DNA from 3 places in the Lactimicrobium sp. genome. Region 2 is predicted to be linked to each of the others. Evidence: a T-box and tRNA genes for the amino acid it is inferred to sense, from the RefSeq annotation. Region 2 holds a T-box; the other regions hold tRNA genes.

Region 1 (7,562 bases), on a different contig from region 2:
ATCTGATGAAGGTGTCAAGGCTATGACAAGCGGCGACAAGATGGGCTTCAACATTCCGTTCAAGTCCAATCCTGAATCCACAAACGTTCTGTTCAACCTTGCCAATGCAAACACAGGTACACCGGTATCCTGGAACTTCACAACAATGCCTTCCGAGGAATGGAAGAATACACTTGGCCAGGCTCTGACTGTATACGCTGCTGATCAGAGTGATGCTAACTGGGATCAGGTCAAGACAGCATTCGTTGACAACTGGGCAACTGAAAAGAAGCTCGCTGCTTCCAACAACTGAGTTAGTTTGATTCACAACGCAGACAGGCCGGCAGAAATCTTATCTGCTGACCTGTCTTTCTTCACATTGATTTGAGGCAAAACAAGATATGCAGAAAAATATCAAAAAATACTGGCCTGTATTCACAGTGCCGACGATGGCTGCCTTTGCCATCGGCTTCCTGATTCCGTTTATTCTTGGTATCTATCTCTCCTTTACCAAGTTTACAACTGTCACGGATGCCAAATGGGTTGGCTTCTCCAACTACATCACCGCATTCAAGGACACAACATTCGTTCATTCCTTCTGGTTCACGGCAGCGTTTGCCATTGTGACGCTCGTATTGATCAATGTCATTGCCTTCGCACTGGCAATGGCTCTGACCAAAGACCGTCATGGTACAAACATCTTCCGTACCATCTTCTTCATGCCTAACCTGATCGGCGGCATTGTGCTTGGCTATATCTGGCAGCTGATCTTCTCTGGTATTCTTGTTCACTTCGGCACAGCACTGAACCTGAATGCAAAGCTTGGTTTCTGGGGACTGGTCATTCTGGTCTGCTGGCAGCAGATCGGCTACATGATGATCATCTATATTGCCGGTTTCCAGGCAATTCCGGGCGATGTGCTCGAAGCTGCTGAAATCGATGGTGCCAACAGCCGTCAGATGCTGTTCAAGGTCATCATTCCGATGATGATGCCGAGCATTACGATCTGCACATTCCTGACGATCACCAATGGCTTCAAGTTGTTCGATCAGAACCTGGCATTGACCGGAGGCGCGCCAATGAAACAGACTGAAATGATGGCATTGAATATCTATAACACATTCTTCGGCCGTGTCGGCTTCGAAGGTGTCGGCCAGGCCAAGGCAGTTCTGTTCTTCATCCTGGTAGTTGTAATTGCGGGCATTCAGCAGAAGCTGACAAAGTCCAAGGAGGTACAGCAGTAATATGAATCAAAAAGGTAAATGGTATGGCACAACATTCCTGACATTCCTTTGTGTCTTCTGGATTATGCCGGTGCTGGTTGTGCTCTGGAACTCCTTCAAGGATAAGAATTCCATCAACCTGCAGCCATTCAAGCTGCCGACAAGCGAAACATTCATCGGCTTTCAGAACTATGCGCAGGCCATCAACAAGTATGGTCTGTTAAGCTCCGTCGGCTGGACTGTGTTTATCACAGTATTCTCCGTCGCTGCCATCCTGCTGTTCTGCTCGATGACCGGATGGTATATCACCAGAGTCAATTCCAAGTGGTCCAAGATCATCTATCTGCTGTGCATCTTCTCCATGGTTGTGCCGTTCCAGATGGTTATGTTCACACTGTCTCTGGTTGCCAACATGCTGCATCTGACAAACCCGTGGGGCATCATCATCGTGTATCTTGGCTTTGGTGCCGGACTTGCAGTATTCATGTTTACCGGTTTTGTCCGCTCGATTCCGATTGAGATTGAGGAAGCTGCCATGATCGATGGCTGCACACCTCTGCAGACATTCTTCAAGGTTGTCATGCCGATCATGAAGCCTACCTATATCTCTGTTGGTATTCTGGAAACCATGTGGATCTGGAATGACTTCCTTCTGCCGTATCTGGTATTGGATATCAAGAAGTACAAGACAATCTCCATTGTCATTCAGTATATGAAGGGATCTTATGGTTCCGTCGATATGGGTGCCATCATGGCTGCATTGATTCTTGCGGTTATTCCGGTTATCATCTTCTACCTGAGCTGCCAGAAGTATATTATCAAGGGTGTAGCGGCTGGTGCCGTAAAGGGATGATACTCTTAGAATTGAGGTATTTATGAAACGTAGTGCAGGAATTCTGATGCCGATCAGTGCGCTGCCTTCCCGCTATGGGATTGGTACACTGGGTGAGGCGGCATATGAATTCATTGATTTCCTGGAGGCTGCCGGGCAGTCATACTGGCAGATTCTTCCAATTGGACCGACCGGATATGGGGATTCTCCATATCAGTCATTCTCTGCTTTTGCCGGCAATCCGTATTTCATCGATCTCGATCTGCTGGCAAAGGACGGCTGGCTGAAGGAAGAAGAGTACAGTGAGGAAGACTGGGGCAGTGATCCTGGCCGTACCGACTATGGAACACTGTATAACAAACGGTTTACGGTTCTTCGCAAGGCAGTAGACAGACTGTACAAGGATCTGCCGGATGACTTTGCGGCATTTGAAAAGGAGAATGCCTTCTGGCTGCATGACTATGCACTTTTCATGGCATTGAAGGATGCCCACAATGGCAAGAGCTTCATGCTGTGGGAAGATGATCTGCGCAAGCGGGATCCCAAAGCATTAAAGCAGGCAGAAGCGAAACTGAAGGATGAAATTGCCTTCTATAAAGGCATTCAGTACTTCTTCTTCCAGCAGTGGGCTTTGATGCGTACCTATGCATTGGATCATGGTGTGTCTTTGATCGGTGATGTACCGATCTATGTATCACCGGATTCCAGTGATCTCTGGGCAAATCCGCAGATGTTCCAACTGGATCAGGATGGCAAGCCAACAGAGGTTGCAGGCTGTCCGCCGGATGGCTTCTCCGCTGATGGCCAGCTCTGGGGCAATCCTCTTTATAACTGGGAAGGTATGAAGAAGGATGACTATGCCTGGTGGGCAAAGCGCATTTCGTATCAGTTCGAACTGGTGGATGTGCTGCGTATTGACCATTTCAGAGGTTTTGAATCTTACTTTGCCATTCCCTATGGTGCTAAGACAGCGCGTGGAGGCAGATGGCGCAAAGGACCTGGCATCGACTTCTTCCGTACCATTGAAAAGAAGCTTGGCCACCTCAACATCATTGCCGAGGATCTGGGCTTCCTGACACCGGAAGTCATTCAGATGGTCAAGGATACAGGCTATCCGGGCATGAAGGTGCTGGAGTTTGCCTTTGATCCAAGAGATACAGGTTCCGGCTATCTCCCGCACAAGTTCATTAACAACTGTGTTGTCTATACAGGTACACATGATAATGAGACTGTCATGGGATGGATGGAGAATTCACCGAAGTCCTTCAGTGAACATGCAATTGATTATCTGCATCTGGATGAAAAGGAAGGCTATAACTGGGGCTTTATCAGAGCTGCCTACATGAGTGTGGCAGATCTGGCAGTCATGCAGTTCCAGGATCTGCTGGGACTGGGAGATGAAGCACGCTTCAATGTACCTTCCACAACCGGCAATAACTGGGTATGGCGTGCAAAGAAGGAAGACTTCACATTTGCACTGGCCAAGAAGCTCAGACATATGACAGGTCTCTATGAACGCCTGCCGCAGGGTAAGAAAGAAGCAGATATTCAGGAATCTGATGAATAACATGAAAATCATGGGATCTATTGGTCTCATGATTTTTATGTTTCATTTTCTATTCGACTGTGCTAGAATCATCTTACTTGAGTGATTAGCTCAGCTGGGAGAGCACTTCCTTGACGTGGAAGGGGTCATGGGTTCGAGTCCCTTATCGCTCACTAGAAGTATTTGAAGAAAACCGTTTATTTAAGCGGTTTTTTTCATTTGTGAAAAACAATTCGTTGAATCATCCGTGCAAAACTGCAGCTGCATTGTACTTTTATACGGTTTTTCAAACTAATCTGCAGAAGATTTATCATCTTCCAACAGCAGATCCAATACACGTTTTCTGTTTTCAATGAACATCTTTGTGATCTGGTAACTGTCTGTCTGTTCATATGCACATGAATGAATCGGCCCATCATCAAATGTCAGTATTTCCGCATCCGGCATGCCCAGCAGAATAGGAGAGTGGGAGACAATGATGAACTGTGATCCCTGTTTTGTACAGTTGTATATCATGGCAAGCAGGGTGAGCTGTCTTTGCACAGAGAGGGCCGCTTCGGGTTCATCCAGAAGATAGAGACTGTTATCTGTGAAATTTTCCTGAGCAATTTCAAGGAAACTTTCACCATGAGACTTTAAATGGAGCTCCTGGGATGGAATTGGAACCAGTCCGGATTTTGCATATTCTTCTTCTTTTGTGGCAACATTATAGAAACTTTCTGCCCGCAGAAAATAGCCCCATTTGTTTTTCCGATACCCCTTTGATAAGCGTATTGCCTGATGCAGCTCTGAGTAATCATCATATGTTGAAAAAGAATAGTTTTTCGTGCCACCCTCCGGATTAAAGCCATAGGCAATGGCAATTGCCTCCAGCAGGGTGGATTTTCCACTTCCATTTTCTCCGACAAAGAAGGTAACCGGTGAATGGAATTCAACTTCAGTAATACCTTTAAATGCTGGAATCTGTCTGATGTAGCTGTATTGATCGATTTTGTTCCAATCAATTTCCAGCTTCTTGACCAGCTGTGCTGCCATATATCCCACCTCACCCTTTCGTAAAGAATCTCTTTGTCTCATTGTACGCCAATCATTCTGGAGTGGATTGCCATCATGAAAATGTGTTCATCAAAGGAGGTGCTGTATCAATGATTACAGAATGTAGGCACGAAGCATGCCCAATAGAATTCTTTGTGATCACATGACATGCGTCTTTGCGCTGGCGTAATTTTATGTTAAACTTAGAAGCACTGGGGTTGTAGCTCACCCGGGAGAGCGCATCCATGGCATGGATGAGGTAGTGGGTTCGAGTCCCATCAGCTCCACCATAACGAAATGACCGCGTTGGCGGTCTTTTCTTTTGCCTGTAAAAAAATCCGGTCATTGACCGGACTTGTATGAATTACTGTTTTTCCTTGAATTCCATATGCAGTACAAAACCTGCTGCTGTAAGGGCAAGAATGCCGATGCTCAGCCATCCATTCAGGCTTGTATCGATGCCTGTCTTGGCTGCGGTTTTAGCATTGTTCGCTTTCTGCGTGCTATTTGCAGTGTTCTTTGCTGCTTTGTCTGCGGCAGGTCTTGCGGAAGGCTGTGTGGTTGGTACAGCAGTTGGCTTTTCAGAAGGAACTGCCGTTGGTTCTGTGGTTGGCTGGGCAGTGGGCTCTGTTGTTGGTTCCGGTTTGTAATCACAATATAATCCACCGATTGTCAGGGAGCCTTCCTTGATGCCATCCTGGAAGTGATAGACGGGCCTGACACCATTGACGGTGTAGTCTGCACTGGCAATGGCAAAGCCTTCATTGTTGGCATTGATATCGATGCCTTTGGCAGGGGAGACAAGGGTAATGTCCGGCTTGTCTGTGCCGTTAAATACCATGGTGGCTGAGATGTTGTTATAGCCATTGTCAGCCGCAATCCAGAGCTTGTGTTCATAGGTGTCATAGTCAAGCCCCATGGCACCGCCAATCGTGCTGTCAAGGTCAGCGATCAGCTTTGCTATGCCATTTGTGTTTAAAACAAAGGCATAGACATGGCCGTTTGCTTCTAATGCGGTAAAGAAGACGCCGTCTGCCGTGGCATTGGGATAATTGGCAGGATCATAGGGTGCATTGGTGTTCTGATCGAACAGCTTTCCTTTGAGTTCACTGTTATCAACCCATTCCACTGCTTCAATGCCGGCATTGGCATCCACCGCCGGCAGCAGGTTTGTCAGATCCCACTGCTGAATGGCGTTCTGGTTTTCAGCACCATTGGGATCTGCTTTGAGAATCACGTTATAATTGGTGCCTTTGGCAGAATTGTCACGCTCCGATGCCAGATAGACATATCCATCTTTGGCAGTAGTGATGCCTTCGGTATCCGGTCCTTTTTTGCTTGGCGTTGTGAAGTTGACTGCCTTGCCGTTTTCAAAGCCTGGTTCGATTGTCAGGGTGCCATCCTTAGCCACATCCATGACCCAGAACTTACCGGTGCCATTGTCTACGGCATAGAGTTTTCCGTTGTAGAAATCAAGACCGGAGGAATCTTCCAGAAAGGTGAGGCTGGAAGTGGTGATAGTATCCGGTCCCGGCCAGGCAATGGTCTGCTTTGGCTCGGGTGTATTTGTCGGCTGGGCAGTTTCTGCAGGAGCTGCCTGGTTGGCTTCACCGGGTGTTTCTTTTGTCAGAGCGAAGTTTCCTGTACCGTCTGGCAGTCTGCCATAGGAAGCTCCTGCTGTTTTGCCATTGATCTGGGCATGTTCGGTCCAGCTGTATGCATCCAGAAGATTTCCTTTGGCATCAAACAGACGGATCGAATCACCGCCTCCTAAGCCAATGTTAAACGTATCTGTCTTCCAGCCATCTTTGTCCCAGGATTCTCCCTGGGTCTGGTTGTTGATGAGGAGCAGCTTTCTGGGTTCAATGATCGTGTGGTTGGTGAAACGCCAGATGTGATCATCTGAGTTGTCTTTCAGCTGGAAGCCATCCAGTTCTATTGGTGTACTGCCGGTATTGATCAGTTCCACCCAGTCATCCGGATTGGAATCGACTTCATTGATCTTCAGCGCACTTGTATTCTGTTCTGTTTCATTTGGCTGGCCTTTTGTCTGCGGGGCATCTTTGAAGGTACCGTCTTTTTGCCGCTGCCAGGTGCCATTGGCAGTTGTGTCCCAGGAGTATGCGTCCTCCTGCTTGCCATCTTTGTCAAAGAGAATGGCACTGTCTCCTTTTTTTCCTAATCCAAAGGAGAAGTCAGTGTTTTCTTCCAGAACAAGCACTTCACCAGGGTTTAAGATTGTACCGTCTTTGATAGGTGTGGTTTCGCTGCATGTATGGCGCTCTTCTCCTTTATCATCACTCAGATACCACCCGGAAAGATCCACGGCTGTATTGGAAATGTTGGCGATTTCGACCCAGTCAGGTCCTTTGTCTGGATCATTGGGCTGTACTTCATTAATGACAATGGCGCCGCTGGCATGGGCTGGCAGCAGGCTGATGGCAAGCATCCCACAGCCTGCCAGAACAATTGCTTTTTTCATGATATTCTCCCTTTCCTGAGGAAAGACTAACAGCAGGATGTAAAGCCTGTATCGCACTGTTGGCTAACCCTGTGTAAAATGAAATGGTTGAATAGGAGACAGGATGGCTGAAAAGATTCTGGTAGTGAATGCCTCAAGGCAGGAAGGTTCTGCGGCGGTGGATGCATTTGCCTTTATGAAAGAGAAGATAGAAGAGAAGGACATGATTGTGGATATATGTGCTCTTGGTAAAGAGGATATTGCCGGCTGTATTGGCTGCGGCAAGTGTATCCGCAGACGGGTCTGTATCATTCCGGATGCGGTGAACCAGTGTAATGCATGCATGTGGGATGGCCTGCTTGTGCTGTTTGATGTGCTGTATGATCAGCCGGATGAACAGGCGGTGCGCTTTTCGAAGCGCCTGTTCTACAGCCACAGTGAAAGCTGGCACTATGTACCGGCAGCCTGCATTGGCAATGCACGTTT
Region 2 (7,562 bases):
ATACCGGCCAGAAAGGCAATCAGCATTGCCAGCCAGGGATTCCAGCCGGCAAGGATTAACATGACACAGGTGGCACCGCCGGTGGTGAATGTACCATCTACGGTAAGATCTGCCACATCCAGCAGACGGAAGGTAATATAGACGCCTAAGGCCATGATGCCCCAGATGATCCCCTGGGCAATACCGCCTGGCAGGGCGCCGATCAGATTTCCAATACTCATTTTCTTATCATCACTTCTCTTTTTTCTTTTTAATAAACGCAGGACATGGGTGCAGAAACCTGCACCCATGTAAATGGACGATTTGTCAGATCAATTCTCAGCTGTATACGCTGTGTAATCATCCGGAACGGTGATGCCAAGCTTTGCACATCTGTCCGCATCATATTCCTTGACCGGATTGTCATAGTACTCAATCGGCATATCGCTGATCTTTTCTTCACCTGTCAGAACTTTGACTGCCATCTTGCCGGTTGTCTTGCCAAGCTCATAGTAGTCAATGGACATTGTAGCAATACCACAGCCGCTCATGATGCCTTCCTCACCACAGATAATCGGAACACCGGCAGGCTCAGCAACATTGTTGATGGCTTCGGTGCAGCTGGCAGCCGTGTTATCGGTAGGAATATACAGAGCATCGCAGTCATTGCAGGCACTCTGGGTGACACTGGCAACATCATTGGAATCTGAGAACGTGTAGACCTTGACCGTCTTGCCATCCTGTTCGAGATACTTCTGTACCTGCTGTGCCTGATAGACACTGTTTGCCTCCGCAGAGCAGTACAGGATACCGATGGTCTTGGCATCTGGCAGCAGCTCATCGAACATCGCTGCCTGCTTGTCCAGCGGGGCCAGATCCGATGTACCGGAAATGTTGCCTCCGACGGTGCCGTTGAAATTGTCCAGAGAAAGGGCAACGCCGTATTCGGTAATGGCAGTGCCAAGTACCGGGATCGTGCTGGTGGCAGAAGCAGCTGCCTGCAGCGACGGGGTGGCATTGGCCAGAATCAGATCCACGCCCTGAGTGACAAACTGATTGGCAATGGTTGTACACTGGGCCGAATCATTGGAGGCATTCTTTAATGTGACCGTTACTTTGTCACCAAGCTCTGCCTTGAGCTCATCCTCAAAGCCCTGGCTGGCTGCATCCAGCGCCGGATGCTGCACAAGCTGGATAATGCCGACTGTGTAGGTGCCGTCACCTGAGCTTTTGGCATCTGCAGAGGAAACCGAGGCAGAGGCAGTAGGACTGGAAGCACAGCCTGCCAGAGCTGCGGCCAGAATACCTGCTGTCATCATCTTGCAAATATTTTTCATAGCTTTCATCTCCCTTGAAATATCTTACAGCATGCATGAATTTTATTACATTTAACACAAACAGGCAATACCAAGCGCACCAGAATTGCCGTCAAATCCGATTTTTTATGCTTTGCAAGCCACATTGTGATACCATAATAAAGAAATCGCTGAAGAGGACAAGTAACGTTCCATCCAGGTTAACAAGAGAGCAGACGGCTGGTGCAAGTCTGTATCCGGAAGAATGCGAAGCTGCCTGCTGAGAGCATGTTAATCCATGCCGTTTCCTGCGTTAAGGGATGAATTAAGGTGCACACACATGTGTGAACCAGGATGGTACCGCGTTGACAGCGTTCCTGGAGATCTGGAACGCTTTTTTATATTTATCAGGAGGTCATCATGACAAACAAACAGCTGACTGGCAATCAGGTACGCCAGATGTTCCTGGACTTCTTTGCGTCCAAGGGATGCATGGTCGAGCCCAGTGCCAGCCTCATTCCCCACAATGATCCAACCCTGCTTTGGATCAATGCCGGTGTTTCTGCCTTGAAGAAGTATTTTGACGGATCAGAAAAACCGGCCTGCAACCGTATCTGCAATGCCCAGAAGTCCATCCGGACCAACGACATTGAAAACGTCGGCAAGACAGCCCGCCATCATACATTCTTTGAAATGCTTGGCAACTTCTCTATCGGCGACTACTTCAAGACCGAGGCCATCACCTGGGCATGGGAGTTTCTGACCAGCCCGAAGTGGATCGGCTTTGATCCCAAGCGCCTGTATGTCACTGTCTATCCGGATGATGTGGATGCCTACAATCTCTGGGTAAAGGTCGGCATGGATCCCAAGCATATCCACAAGACCATGGATAACTTCTGGGAAATCGGCAGAGGCCCGGGCGGACCGGACACCGAGATCTACTATGACCGCGGTGAAAAGTATGATCCGAAGCACCTTGGTGAAAAACTGTTCTTTGAGGACATGGAAAATGACCGCTACATTGAGGTCTGGAACATCGTTTTCTCCCAGTATGACTGCCGTCCGGGTGAAGTTCCCCGCAGCGAGTATAAAGAACTGCCGCAGAAGAACATTGATACCGGCATGGGCCTGGAAAGACTTGTTGCTTTGATTCAGGATGGCGAGACAAACTTCGATACCGATCTCTTCCTGCCGATCATCCATGCCACTGAACAGTATGCGGCCCATCCGTATTCTGATCCGGCATACAAGATGGCATACCGTGTTATTGCCGATCATATCCGTACGGTAACATTTGCTATTGCGGACGGTGCCATGTTCTCCAATGAGGGCAGAGGCTATGTATTGCGTAGAGTATTGCGCAGAGCGGTCCGCTATGGCAGAAAGCTTGGCATTGACGGTGCCTTCATGTACAAACTCGTACAGGTTGTTGCCGACAACATGAAAGACTACTATCCGTATCTGGAAGACAAGGTCACTTTGATCAGCCGTCTGGTCAAGCAGGAGGAGGAATCCTTTGCCAAGACACTGGACAAGGGTGAGGATCTGCTCAATGCGGCCATGAAGGAACATGAAAAGGAAAAGGCGCTGCCTGGCGATGTCGTGTTCCGTTTGTATGATACATATGGCTTCCCGAAGGAGCTGACCACCGAGATTGCCCAGGATGCCGGGTATACGGTGGATGAAAAAGGTTTTGAGAAGGAAATGGAGCTGCAGAAGCAGAGAGCCAGAGATGCCCGTGCCAATGTGCAGTCCATGCATGGCCAGTCCAAGGATCTGATGGATTTCACCAAGGAAAGTGTGTTCACCGGCTATACAGACAAGACCTGTAAGGGTGAAGTCATCGGCCTGTTCCATGATGGCGTAGCGGTCAATGAGCTTTCCGGGGAAGGTGATGTCATTCTTTCCGAAACATGCTTCTATGCTGAAAGCGGCGGCCAGTGTGCTGATACCGGCAAGCTGTGGAATGATACGTTCAAGGCAGATGTTGTGGATGTGCAGAAAGCACCGCACAAACAGCATATGCATCATATCGACCATGTTGAGGGCATTGTTCACATCGGTGATGTGCTGGAAGGTGCCTATGACTATGCGGCAAGACAGAGAACAAGAGCGAACCATTCTTCTCTGCATCTGCTGCAGGCAGCACTGCGTCAGGTACTGGGTGATCACATTGCCCAGGCTGGTTCCTACAATGGACCTGACTATGGCCGTTTCGACTTCACGCATTTTGAAAAGCCAACGGCTGAGCAGCTGAAGGAAGTTGAGCGTATCGTCAACGAGAAGATCAATGAAGATCTGCCGGTCACAACCCAGGTACTGCCGATTGAAGAGGCAAAGAAGACCGGTGCTACCGCCCTGTTTGATGAGAAGTACGGTGATACGGTCAGAGTTGTTTCCATGGGTGATTTCTCCAAGGAATTCTGCGCCGGTACCCATGTTAATAACACCGGTGATCTGGGCAGCTTCCATATCCTGTCTGAGGAATCTGTTGGCTCTGGTGTACGCCGGATTACCTCTGTTACCAAGATGAAGTCCTATGACAGCTTCAAGCAGGAAGAGGAAACACTGGATGATCTGGCTGCTCTTCTCAAGCTGAAGAAGGCAGACGGCCTGCATGATCGCATTGAGAGACTGCTGGAAGAAAATGCGGCTCTCAAGAAGGAAGTGGCAGCAGCCAATGAGAAAGCTCTGCAGGCAGATGCGGAAAGCAAGCTGTCTCAGGCAAAGGAAATCAATGGCCTGCATGTGCTGAGCGTGAAGCTGAAGAACTTTGATGCTGGCGAGCTCAAGAAGTATGCCGAGCTGCTGCGCAATAAGATGCAGGATGGCTTTGTGTTTGTGGCTGATGAAACAAATGGCAAGGTTGTCTTTGTGGCAGCCAGCTCAAAGGCAGCAATTGCCAAGGGCCTCAAGGCTGGTGATGTTGTCAAGAAGGCAGCACAGATCTGCGGCGGCAATGGCGGCGGACGTCCGGATATGGCTCAGGCCGGCGGCCGTGATACTGCCAAGATTGATGAAGCAATTGCAGCAGTCAGGGAAACCATTGAAAATCTGTAAGCGCTATGATGAAAAACCGGATAACCGGTTTTTCTTTTGCCTGGAAGATGTGAAAATTTGCTGAAGTTTCGCATTGCATGCAGGCAGTTTTATATACTTTTTTTGCAATTTGTCCTAAAATAAGTAAAAGGAGGCTCGTATGAACAAGAATAATCAGGATGTAACGGAAACTGTCAGCTTTAATGCCGAAGAAATCCGCCGTTCCAATATCTGTGAGATATTAAAGCATGTATCACAGGCACTTGAGGAAAGAGGCTACAACTCGATCAATCAGCTTGCGGGCTATCTGATTTCCAATGATCCCGCATATATCTCCAGCCACAATAATGCCAGAAGCATTATTCAGTCTGTTGAGCGCCATGAGATCATTGAGGAGCTTGTCAGATTTTACCTTGAGGAGCACAAGTGAAGTATATCGGCCTTGATCTTGGCAGTGTCACCTGCGGGGTGTCGATCAGCCAGACCGGTCTGATTGCCGGTACCTATGAAACCATCCGCTTTAAGCCGGATGACTATGATTCTGCTCTGGACCAGGTGCTGGAAGTGATTGCCAAAGAGAAACCGGATGAGATTGTGCTTGGCATGCCGTATATGTTAAATGATGATATCGGACCAAGGGCACAGATCTGTCTGGAATTCGGAAAGCAGCTTGAAAAGGAAAGCGGTCTGCCGGTGCATATGCAGGATGAACGGATGACGACGGTAGAGTCGGAAGATATTCTTCTGCAGGCGGATGTATCACGGAAAAAGAGAAAGAAGGTCATCGATCAGATGGCTGCTGTTGCCATCCTGCAGAGATGGCTGGATAGTAGTAAAAGGGGCTGAGTGCCGCCTTTTGCTTTTGGGGAAAGGAATATTTGTATGACTGATGACAACCGCATGACGATCACCGACGACAATGGCCAGGAACACGAGGTGCATATTCTCTCTAATTTTGATGCCCCGGATGGCCGCCACTTTGTGCTGTTTGAAGATCCAAACAATCCCGATGCCGGTGTCTATGCCTATCAGTACGATGATGATGGCAACATGGATGTCGTAACGGATGAGAAGGATCTGGAAATGTGCGAAGAAGTACTTGGCGCTATCAGCGATCAGCTGGAAGGAGGATCTGATGGCAACTGAAGATACTGCCAGTCTGAACAATGAGGAAGAAAAGCAGCCAAAGAAAAAGAAGAAGCACAGTATCGTCTATCGGATTGTGTCAGTTCTTGTTCTGATTGGCATCGCCATCCTTGTATCGGAAGGGTACTACTATTATAAGTGCACACAGCCTGTGTCCAGCCAGAGTGAAACCGTAGAATTTACGGTGCCGGATGGGGCCACGATTTCTTCGGTATCTCAGGATCTGCAGTCTGCCGGATTGATCCGCAATGCGAAGATCGGCTATTACTTTGCCAAGCTGAATGGCTACAGTGATCTGTATGCCGGCAAGTTCAAGCTGGACAAGTCCATGACCCTGGATGCGATCTATCAGACACTGAACGATCAGAGTGCTGTGATTTCGGATGCTTCTGTCACCATCATTGAAGGTGACTGGGCCAAGGATGTGGCTGCCAAGATTGCCGCAGTCACCAATGTCACTGCGGATGATCTGATGAGTCTCTGGAACAATGCGGACTGGATCAGAGGCGAGATGAGCAAGTATCCATTCCTGACGGAGGATATGTTTGCGGATGGTGTCAGATGCTATCTGGAAGGCTATCTGGCCCCGGATACGTATTCCTTCAAGGCAGATAGCACTGCCCAGGAAATTACCGAAAAGATTCTCGATCAGACCCTTGCGGTATACAACCAGTACAAGGATCAGTTTGCGGCATCTGGCTATACGATTCATCAGATCTATACACTGGCTTCCATTGTGCAGTATGAAGGCGGCTCTCAGGATGAGGATGTGCTCAAGAACATTGCCTCGGTATTCTACAACCGTCTCAATGCTGATATGCCGCTGCAGTCTTCGGTTACTGTCTGCTATGCGATTGACTATGACAAGCAGACTGACAACTGGCAGTCCTGTGAGGTCAACAGTGATTTTGATTCTCCATACAATACCTATCTGCATGACGGCCTGCCTCCGGGAGCCATTGAAAATGCCGGTACGGCTGCTCTGGAAGCAGTGCTGAATCCGAACCAGACTGACTACTATTACTTCATGGCAGATGTATATGGGGATGGTACAGTTTACTTTGCAAAGACACTTGATGAGCACAATGCCAATGTGAACAAGTACCTGTATGGCAATTCATGATCCATTCTGTCTGTCTCTATCTGCATGATGGCAGCTGGTGGCTGCTGATGCTGCGCAACAAGAAAGCACATGATGTCAATCATGGCAAATGGATTGGCATTGGCGGCAAGATGGAACAAGGTGAAACACCAGAAGACTGTGCAATCCGGGAAACATGGGAAGAAACAAGGTATCGGCTGTGCAAACAGCAGCTGCAACTGCAGGGGACTGTGTTGTTTGACAGTCCGATGGCAGAGAAGGAAAAGATCTGGGTCTATGCTGTGGATGTCACGAAAAGGGATCTGCAGCCAAACCGGGAAGGCACATTTGCCTGGATCAAACAGGATGAGATCTTATCACTGCCGATGTGGGAGGCAGACAAAGTGTTTCTTAAAGAAGTGCTGAGTGGCGTGAAACAGCCGTTTTCCTATGTGGCAGTCTATGATGAAACGGGAAATCTGCTTGACTTGAAAAAGGGAGATGAAGCATGAGCAAACCGATTATTATTGGTATTGCCGGTGGGAGTGCATCCGGCAAGACAACCATTGCCGAAGAGATCCGCAATGCGTTTTCGGATGAGAAGAGTGTTCTGATCATCCGCCAGGATGACTATTACAAAGATCAGTCGGATATGCCGATGGAAGAGCGGCGCAAAACAAACTACGACCATCCGCTTGCCTTCGACAATGACCTGCTGATTTCACAGATTCATGATCTGCAGCAGGGCAAGCCGATTGAAAAGCCGAACTATGACTTCGTCAACCACACCAGAGCAAAGGAAACAACAACGCTGTATCCATGTGACGTGCTGATTCTGGAAGGCCTGTTTGTACTGGAAGTCAAAGAGATCCGTGATCTGCTGGATATCAAGGTATTCGTGGATACCGAGCCGGATATCCGTTTTATCCGCCGTCTGATCCGTGATGTCAAGGAAAGAGGCAGAACCCTGGATTCAGTTGTGAGCCAGTATGTCACTACCGTCAGAGTCATGCATGATTCCT
Region 3 (7,562 bases), on a different contig from region 2:
TGATTTGCAGTTTGACCAGGTCCAGACGTATGATATGGCCCTTTCATTCAAAACGGATGTGCATGACCAGGTGGAAAGTGAGCTTGAAAAGAGCACGGAGATTGACGGCATGCTGGAAGGCAGTTCCACTGGTGTGACAGTTGGTCAGGACACGCAGCTCAATGGTGTAACGCTGTATCAGTTTGCGGATACCGATGCGTTTTCAGATTACTGGCATCTGCATTATGGCAGTGAACAGATTGCCTTTCCAAAGGATGGTGAAGCAGTCATCAGCACAGGTATTGCCCGCAAGCTGAAACTGTCAGTGGGTGATGAGATGGTGATGGAAGACAGTGACCACAACCAGATGCGCGTGAAGGTCAGCGGCATCTTTGACTGCTATATCAGCAATTTCGTCATCATGAATAATCATGCCTCCTTTACCGATGCCTCATGGCAGGCGGATACATACCTGTTGAAATGCAGTGATGTCTCAGATGATTTTGCCACACGTCTGACAGATCTTTCCGGTGTAACAGGACTGGTGCGGCTTACAGAGACCCGCAGCAGCGTAGACCGCGCGCTTTCCTGTCTGCACTACATCATTGCCATGATTGTCATCATCTCTGGTGCACTGGCATTTGTTGTGATCTACAATCTCACAAGTATCAATATTGCTGAGCGCAGCCGTGAAATTGCCACGGTGGAAGTGCTTGGCTTCTATCCGCGCGAGACATACAGCTACGTTCTGCGTGAAAACATCATTCTTTCTGTTCTGGCAGGGCTGCTTGGCATGCCGGCAGGAACCCTGTTTGAAAGAGCAGTCATGGCCCGTATTGTCGTGAATACCATGTGCTTTGATGTTCATGTGACAGCACTGTCCTATGTACTTTCCTTTGTCATCACACTGCTCTTTACATTGATTGTAAATCTGCTGATGCGCAGATCTATCCGGCGTATTAACATGGCCGAATCACTGAAGGCTGTGGAATAAAATGCATCGATATTTGTCTGAATGGTATATCATCTTGTAAACAGGCTGTTTTCAGGCTGAGCGGCTTTACTGATACCGGGATCGTGGTATCATGATGCCATTGTTTTCATGATGAAATCAAAATGAAGGGAGGGTATAAGCATGCATGCTAAGAATGATATGCTGGAGGGAAGTATCGGGAAGCAGATCCTGTTCTTTTTCTTTCCGATCATGTTTGGCTCCTTGTTTCAGCAGCTTTATAACACGGTGGATGCCATTGTTGTTGGCAATTTTGTCGGCAAGGAAGCCCTTGGCGCTGTAGGCGGATCCACTGGTACGGTGATCAATCTGCTGGTCGGCTTTGTCGTAGGATTAAGCTCAGGTGCGACCGTCGTCATTGCCCAGTACTATGGCAGCCGCCAGCAGGAAGGCGTGCATAAGGCCGTTGACAGCTCTATGTATCTGTCCTTGATCCTTGGCATTATTTTTACGGTTGGCGGTATTCTGCTAGCACCTTCCATTCTGCATCTGCTGAAAGTGCCGGATTCTATTTACAGCTACTCACTGACCTATATGCGCCTGTATCTGACCGGGATGGTGCCGTCTTTGATTTATAACAACGGTGCCGGCATTCTGCGTGCTGTCGGTGATTCCAAACGCCCATTATATTTTCTGGCGGCATCCTGTATTACCAATATCGTACTGGATATTCTGTTTGTCGTAGGCTTCCACTGGTCAGTAGCTGGGGCTGCCATCGCAACGGTACTTTCAGAAGTTGTTTCCTGTGCTTTGACACTGTGGGTGCTGGCCAGAACCGATGATATTTATGCATTTAAGATACGCGATCTGTCCGTTGACTGGAATGTGCTCAAGAGCGTTGTTATCATCGGTTTCCCGGTGGGCATTCAGTCCTGCCTGTATTCCATCGCCAACCTGTTTATTCAGTCCAGTGTCAACAGCTATGGTACAGATACCGTCGCTGCATTTACTGCTTTTGGCAAGATTGATGCCCTGTTCTGGAATTCCTCGGCAGCACTTGGACAGGCAGTGCTGACATTCTGCGGCCAGAACTTCGGGGCGGGCAATATTACCCGTGTGAAGAAGGGCATTCATAAAGGATTGCTCATGTATGTCATCGGGGCCAGTGCAATTTCTTTAGGATGCCTGCTGCTGGGCCGCTGGATTTACCGTCTGTTTACACCAGATGAGGGTGTCATCAATATTGGTATGCAGATGCTGTGGTACATGTGCCCGTTCTGGGTGACATTCTGTGGCGTCGAGATTCTTTCCTCGTCTATGCGTGCATGCGGTGATTCTGTTGTTCCTATGGTCATGACTGCAATTGGTGTTGGAGCATTCAGAATCCTGTGGATCCTGTTTTTCCCTGCCACCCGTCTGTTTGATACGCTTGTATGCTATCCAATCAGCTGGATCGCGACTTCGGCCATGTTCTTCCTGTATTACTTCCAGGGAGGCTGGCTGAAACGCTCTGTCCGCCAGAGAGAAAAGCTTATGGATGCCGTAAAATAAAACAGGTCATGAAGAAGACTGGATTTACGCCAGACTTTCTTCAAAACCTGTTTTTTTACTTTGCAAGCATGTCTTTGGCACAGGGCAGTCCAAAAGCTGCCTGAGTATGCAGAACAGCGGCATCAATGGCTTTTGCGACTGCTCTTGCGGCCAGTGTGCCTGCCACATTGATGTCTGCTTTAACAGCAGGGTGGCTCAGGGCATACAGAGAGTCACCGTCAAACATGGTATGCACGGGATTGATGGCACGGGCATAGCCGTCATGGCCCATCCCGGCAATTTTGGTGAGCTCTGTCTTGTTGAAGATGCCATTGGTTAATATCGCAGCGATGGTTGTGTTGGTATGGGCCAGCTGCGGTGCCATCTGGTACAGTGCCTCTTCACAGCTTGGTGTCATTGTGCCATCATCATCCCGCAGTCCTGCCAGCTTTCTGCCGGTATCAGGATCATAGATATCGCCAAAGGCGTTGACGACGGCAATGGCGCCTACCTGCAGATCATTCAGCTGAAATGCTGCTGCGCCAATACCTGCTTTCATAGCATGTTCCATGCCATTGGCTTTGCCTACCGTTGCACCCATGCCGGCACCATGATTGCCTTCAAGGAAGTTCGGGGCACTCTGACAGGCCTGATAGCCCATCTGTGCATCCGGCCAGGCATTGGCATCACCAATGCCAAGATCAAAGATGCAGGAACTGACAACAATCGGGACTGGCCCGTATGCAGTTTGAAAGCCGATGCTTCTTTCCTTCAGCCAGCGCATAACACCGCAGCTGCTTTCCAAACCGAAGGCAGATCCGCCGGAGAGAACAACGGCATGAACGGCATCGTTTGCGGCAAGAGGATTGAGCAGGGCATTTTCCCGGCTGGCAGGACCGCCGCCGCGGACATCAACACCGCAGACAGCACCTTTTTCACCAGTGAGAATGACGGTAACACCCGTTGTCGTATTGGTATTTTCACACTGCCCGATGGTGAAGCCGTCAATGGCAGTAACAGGAATAGATTTCAGAATTGTTGACATGGGAAACCTCCGCTTTTCCAAATTCATGGTAGCACGTCACAGAAAAATGTGGTATAAAGCCTATGTTTACAGAATACATCCAAGTTTGGGAAGAAATTTGACAATGATGGGACCTAGAGATTATTTTGCATTTGAAACGATTCGGGATCATGATCACAATGTGATCTGCTACTATGTGACGGCGATTGGAACGATTGAGGAAGATGGTGCTGTGCATCTGCGTTCAGACCTGGGGCCGGAAAAGGATGAGAAGATGGCATTTGGCAGGATTACACTGCATAACCAGGACCGCAAGATCATGACACTGCTGAAAGAGACACAGAGCCGTGATTACTATCATGTTCATGATGACGAGGGCTCTGTGGATGTGATCAGTTTTACGGCCAAGGACTGGCGTGCTGATGAGGCATATGAGTTTGAGGCTGGTGACCGTGTGCTTGTGCAGGGCAGAGCATATATGCGTAAGAATGATACGGAGCGCTATCCGGGCAGACTGCCGGAGCTCAGTATTACCGTAAGCGGCTTGTTCAGATTGAGCAAGGCACGCAGGCCGCGCTTTCAGGGCATGAATGCTTCCCTGATTCCTCAGAAATAAGCAAAAGGATAAGAACAAAGGATGGGCGCTGAATAGCAGCGCCCATCCTTTTAAGAAACAGAGAAAAAAACGGATGATTTCTCATCCGTAATCAGTGGAGCTAAGGAGGATCGAACTCCTGACCCCCTGCTTGCAAAGCAGGTGCTCTCCCAGCTGAGCTATAACCCCATACGATGAAGTGGGCCTGAATGGACTTGAACCAACGACCTCACCCTTATCAGGGGTGCGCTCTAACCACCTGAGCTACAGGCCCATATCTCATCGAATGCTTGTCTATAATACCAATTCTAACTTTTTATGTCAACAATATTTTTCCGCAAATTTTACCAGGGTGTATATCAGCTCTGGTTGAGCACGTATGGCGGATGTGGTAGAGTAGTCGCATTCAGGAGGATGTATGAACAGCTTCATTAACTGGTTCATGTCCACGATTGGACAGCATATTTCGGCTGAGTGGTCAGTCTTTATCGTTTCAATGTTTCCGCTTGTTGAAGAGCGCGGGGGTCTGATCGTTGCCAGACTGCTGAACATTCCGCTCTGGAAAGCTTTGATTTTCTGTGTTGCCGGCAATATTCTGCCAATTCCGTTTATCTTATTGCTTTTGAAAAAACTTCTTCATTTCATGGCAGATCATCACATGGGTAAATTCGTGGAATGGCTGGAAGCCAAGGCTGCTAAAAACAAGCCAAAGATTGATAAGTATGGTTTCTGGGGACTGATGCTGTTTGTTGGTATTCCGCTGCCTGGCACAGGCGCCTGGACAGGTTCTCTGGTGGCATCTGTCTTTGATATGGACCTGAAGAAGGCAAGTATTTCCATCCTGCTTGGTGTCTTCCTGGCAGCTGTGATTATGTCGCTTGTATCGTATGGCGTGATTGGTTCGTTCTTACACTGAACGGACTTTTTTTGGAGGTGAAGTATGTTTCTGATCATAAAGCATGTGCATGTGTATGCACCGGAAGATCTTGGCATCAATGATGTACTGGTATGCAATGACCGTATTGTCAAAGTGGATCATCAGATTGACTTTGACTGGGATAAGGATGATATGAAGGTTATTGATGGTACTGGCAAGCTGCTTGTGCCGGGCTTTCTTGACCAGCATGTCCATATCATTGGCGGCGGCGGTGAGGATGGCTTTGCCTCTTTGATTCCACCGCTGCAGATGCGTGACTGCATCCGGTATGGTGTGACCTCTGTGGTTGGCCTGCTGGGCACTGACAGCAATGCCAAAAGCGTGCAGGAACTTGTCGCCAAGACAAAGGCACTGCGGGAAGAAGGCATGAGTGCCTGGTGTTTGACAGGTTCCTATGCCTATCCCAGCACGACCCTGACAGGATCTGTGGCAAAAGATGTTGCGTTTATCAATGAAATCATTGGCGTCAAGATTGCCATCAGTGACCATCGTTCTTCCAATGTCAGTAAGGAAGAGCTTGCACGTCTGGCCACACAGGTAAGAACAGCCGGCCTGCTGGCAAAAAAGCCAGGTATTGTGCACATGCATACGGGCAGGGGCAAAAAGGGATACAAGGATGTATTGGACATTGTAGAGAATACGGATATTCCGATTCGTCAGTTCAGACCGACGCATGTGGCGAATGCGTACGAGGATGCTTTGATCTTTGCCTCAAAGGGCGGCTATATTGACTTTACCAGCGGCAATGAGACAGCCAGAACAGCGCATCTGATGGCAGCTGCGAAGGAAAAGGTATCCTGGGACAGAATTACATTGTCTTCGGATTCCAATGGCAGTTTCCCGGTGTGGAGTGATGACAAGAAGCTGATTGGAATGGGAATTGGAAAGATGGCAACTTTGTTTGATACAGTCCGCCATCTTGTCAATGATGAGCACTTGTCTCTTTCTGAAGCTCTGATGCCAATTACAAAGACGGTGTCAACTGCATTGGATCTGTATCCTCACAAAGGGCACATTGGCAAAGACAGTGATGCCGACCTGGTGCTGTTAAAAAATGATCTCTCCCTGGATGGCGTGATTGCCAGAGGAAAGATCATGATGCAGGATGGTATTGTCACCGCGAAAAGCTATTATCAGGATCTTCAGGCATGAGATAGCGCAGAAAGCTTCCTGCGGTCTATGACAAGCAGCTTGCCATGGCCCAGTCTTCTTACGGCACCTTCTTTTTCAAACTTTGTGATTACCCGGGAGACGGTCTCAGGCCGTAAACTGATGGATGCTGCAATGTCATCCAGCTTAAGCTCAATCTCCTTGCCAATGCAGCGGGCATCACGAAACAGCAGAAACTGACCGACCCGGTCATCCACTGCATGCAGAGACAGCAGGTAAGCTTTCTCATTGGCATCCTGCAGTTCCGTAGAAAGCATTTCAATCAGATATAAAGCCGTAGAGGGGTGCTCAGAAAGCACGGCAATAAAATCAGAACGTTTGATCAGACATAGAGAAACATCCGTCAGAGCCACAACATCATAGTGGTAGACATGATCCTCCAGAAACATGCCATGCCAGATTGCCTGGCCGTCATGCAGGACATCCAGAATATGTTCCTCACCATTGGTATCAATTCTTCTGGTTTTCACCTTGCCTCTGCGGATGATGACAACCGCATCGATTTCGCTGTTCTCTTCGGCCAGAATGGAACCGCGCGGCCGTTTGATGTGCATCGCATGTGCCACCAGCGAAGCCTGATCTTCTTCCGGCAGCTTCTGAAACAGACGAATGGCATGTGTACAGTATTCATTTTTTGCCCGATAAGGGCACTCTTTATCGTGATCCATGTCCTTAGTATATGAGAAACATGAAAAAGGGGCAACGTTGTCCGCATGCTGAAAAAGCAAAGAAATGACAGCAGACAGATGATGAAAATGAACCGCGGATAAGCCGCTTATTGATATTGTGATGATACTGTAAATCGTAATATAAATATGCCTTGCAGAGGATTTGCTGGATTATTTCTGCAAAAATAAAAAACATTTGATGTACCTGGAAGCTGATTTTGTGAATGTACATTATATCGAACAAAAGAAAAACCCTTTATTCAAGGGCTTTTCTGAGGTGCCGACTATCGGAATCGAACCAACGACCTACTCATTACGAATGAGTTGCTCTACCAACTGAGCTAAGTCGGCAAATGACAGCTTTGATATTATAATCGAGATGTATTTTGTTTTCAATGAGATTGGGAGGAATTGGAATGAGAATACTGGTGGTGCGGCATTGTGAGCCAGACTATGCACATGACAGCCTGACAGAGAAGGGATGGCGTGAGGCGGAGTATCTTGCGGAGCGGCTGGCAAAGGAAAAGATCGACTATTTTTATGTTTCACCGATGGGCAGGGCACAGGCTACGGCTTCCTGTACACTGAAGAAAATGAATCGTCAGGCAGTGACACTGGACTGGCTGAAGGAGTTTCATATTCCGGTTGTTCATACCGATGAAACTGAACCAACAAGGCCATGGGACTGGCGTCCTGCTGTCTGGACT

What was found. The T-box of region 2 lies ahead of alaS (alanine--tRNA ligase). A T-box ahead of a tRNA ligase gene usually reads a tRNA of that ligase, here a tRNA-Ala.
Region 1: it encodes a tRNA-Ala, which carries the amino acid that the T-box ahead of alaS (alanine--tRNA ligase) is inferred to sense. The anticodon was not compared.
Region 3: it encodes a tRNA-Ala, which carries the amino acid that the T-box ahead of alaS (alanine--tRNA ligase) is inferred to sense. The anticodon was not compared.

Annotation. Positions count from the first base shown of each region.
Region 1 covers NZ_JAZHUW010000015.1:40,232-47,793, forward strand. The annotation lists gene SOI44_RS05410 (ABC transporter substrate-binding protein) at 1-292, shown strand, start outside; gene SOI44_RS05415 (carbohydrate ABC transporter permease) at 381-1,223, shown strand; gene SOI44_RS05420 (carbohydrate ABC transporter permease) at 1,225-2,055, shown strand; gene malQ (4-alpha-glucanotransferase) at 2,066-3,601, shown strand; tRNA gene SOI44_RS05430 (tRNA-Val) at 3,681-3,753, shown strand; gene SOI44_RS05435 (AAA family ATPase) at 3,872-4,615, opposite strand; tRNA gene SOI44_RS05440 (tRNA-Ala) at 4,830-4,905, shown strand; gene SOI44_RS05445 (lamin tail domain-containing protein) at 4,980-7,097, opposite strand; gene SOI44_RS05450 (hypothetical protein) at 7,201-7,562, shown strand, end outside.
Region 2 covers NZ_JAZHUW010000003.1:81,062-88,623, forward strand. The annotation lists gene SOI44_RS01635 (ABC transporter permease) at 1-221, opposite strand, end outside; gene SOI44_RS01640 (ABC transporter substrate-binding protein) at 312-1,316, opposite strand; T-box leader at 1,457-1,656, shown strand; gene alaS (alanine--tRNA ligase) at 1,695-4,334, shown strand; gene SOI44_RS01650 (IreB family regulatory phosphoprotein) at 4,474-4,743, shown strand; gene ruvX (Holliday junction resolvase RuvX) at 4,740-5,159, shown strand; gene SOI44_RS01660 (DUF1292 domain-containing protein) at 5,196-5,459, shown strand; gene mltG (endolytic transglycosylase MltG) at 5,449-6,582, shown strand; gene SOI44_RS01670 (NUDIX hydrolase) at 6,579-7,052, shown strand; gene udk (uridine kinase) at 7,049-7,562, shown strand, end outside.
Region 3 covers NZ_JAZHUW010000015.1:7,213-14,774, forward strand. The annotation lists gene SOI44_RS05255 (ABC transporter permease) at 1-973, shown strand, start outside; gene SOI44_RS05260 (MATE family efflux transporter) at 1,115-2,482, shown strand; gene SOI44_RS05265 (P1 family peptidase) at 2,538-3,506, opposite strand; gene SOI44_RS05270 (hypothetical protein) at 3,610-4,101, shown strand; tRNA gene SOI44_RS05275 (tRNA-Ala) at 4,197-4,269, opposite strand; tRNA gene SOI44_RS05280 (tRNA-Ile) at 4,281-4,354, opposite strand; gene SOI44_RS05285 (COG2426 family protein) at 4,499-4,996, shown strand; gene iadA (beta-aspartyl-peptidase) at 5,021-6,169, shown strand; gene SOI44_RS05295 (Crp/Fnr family transcriptional regulator) at 6,160-6,855, opposite strand; tRNA gene SOI44_RS05300 (tRNA-Thr) at 7,134-7,206, opposite strand; gene SOI44_RS05305 (histidine phosphatase family protein) at 7,272-7,562, shown strand, end outside.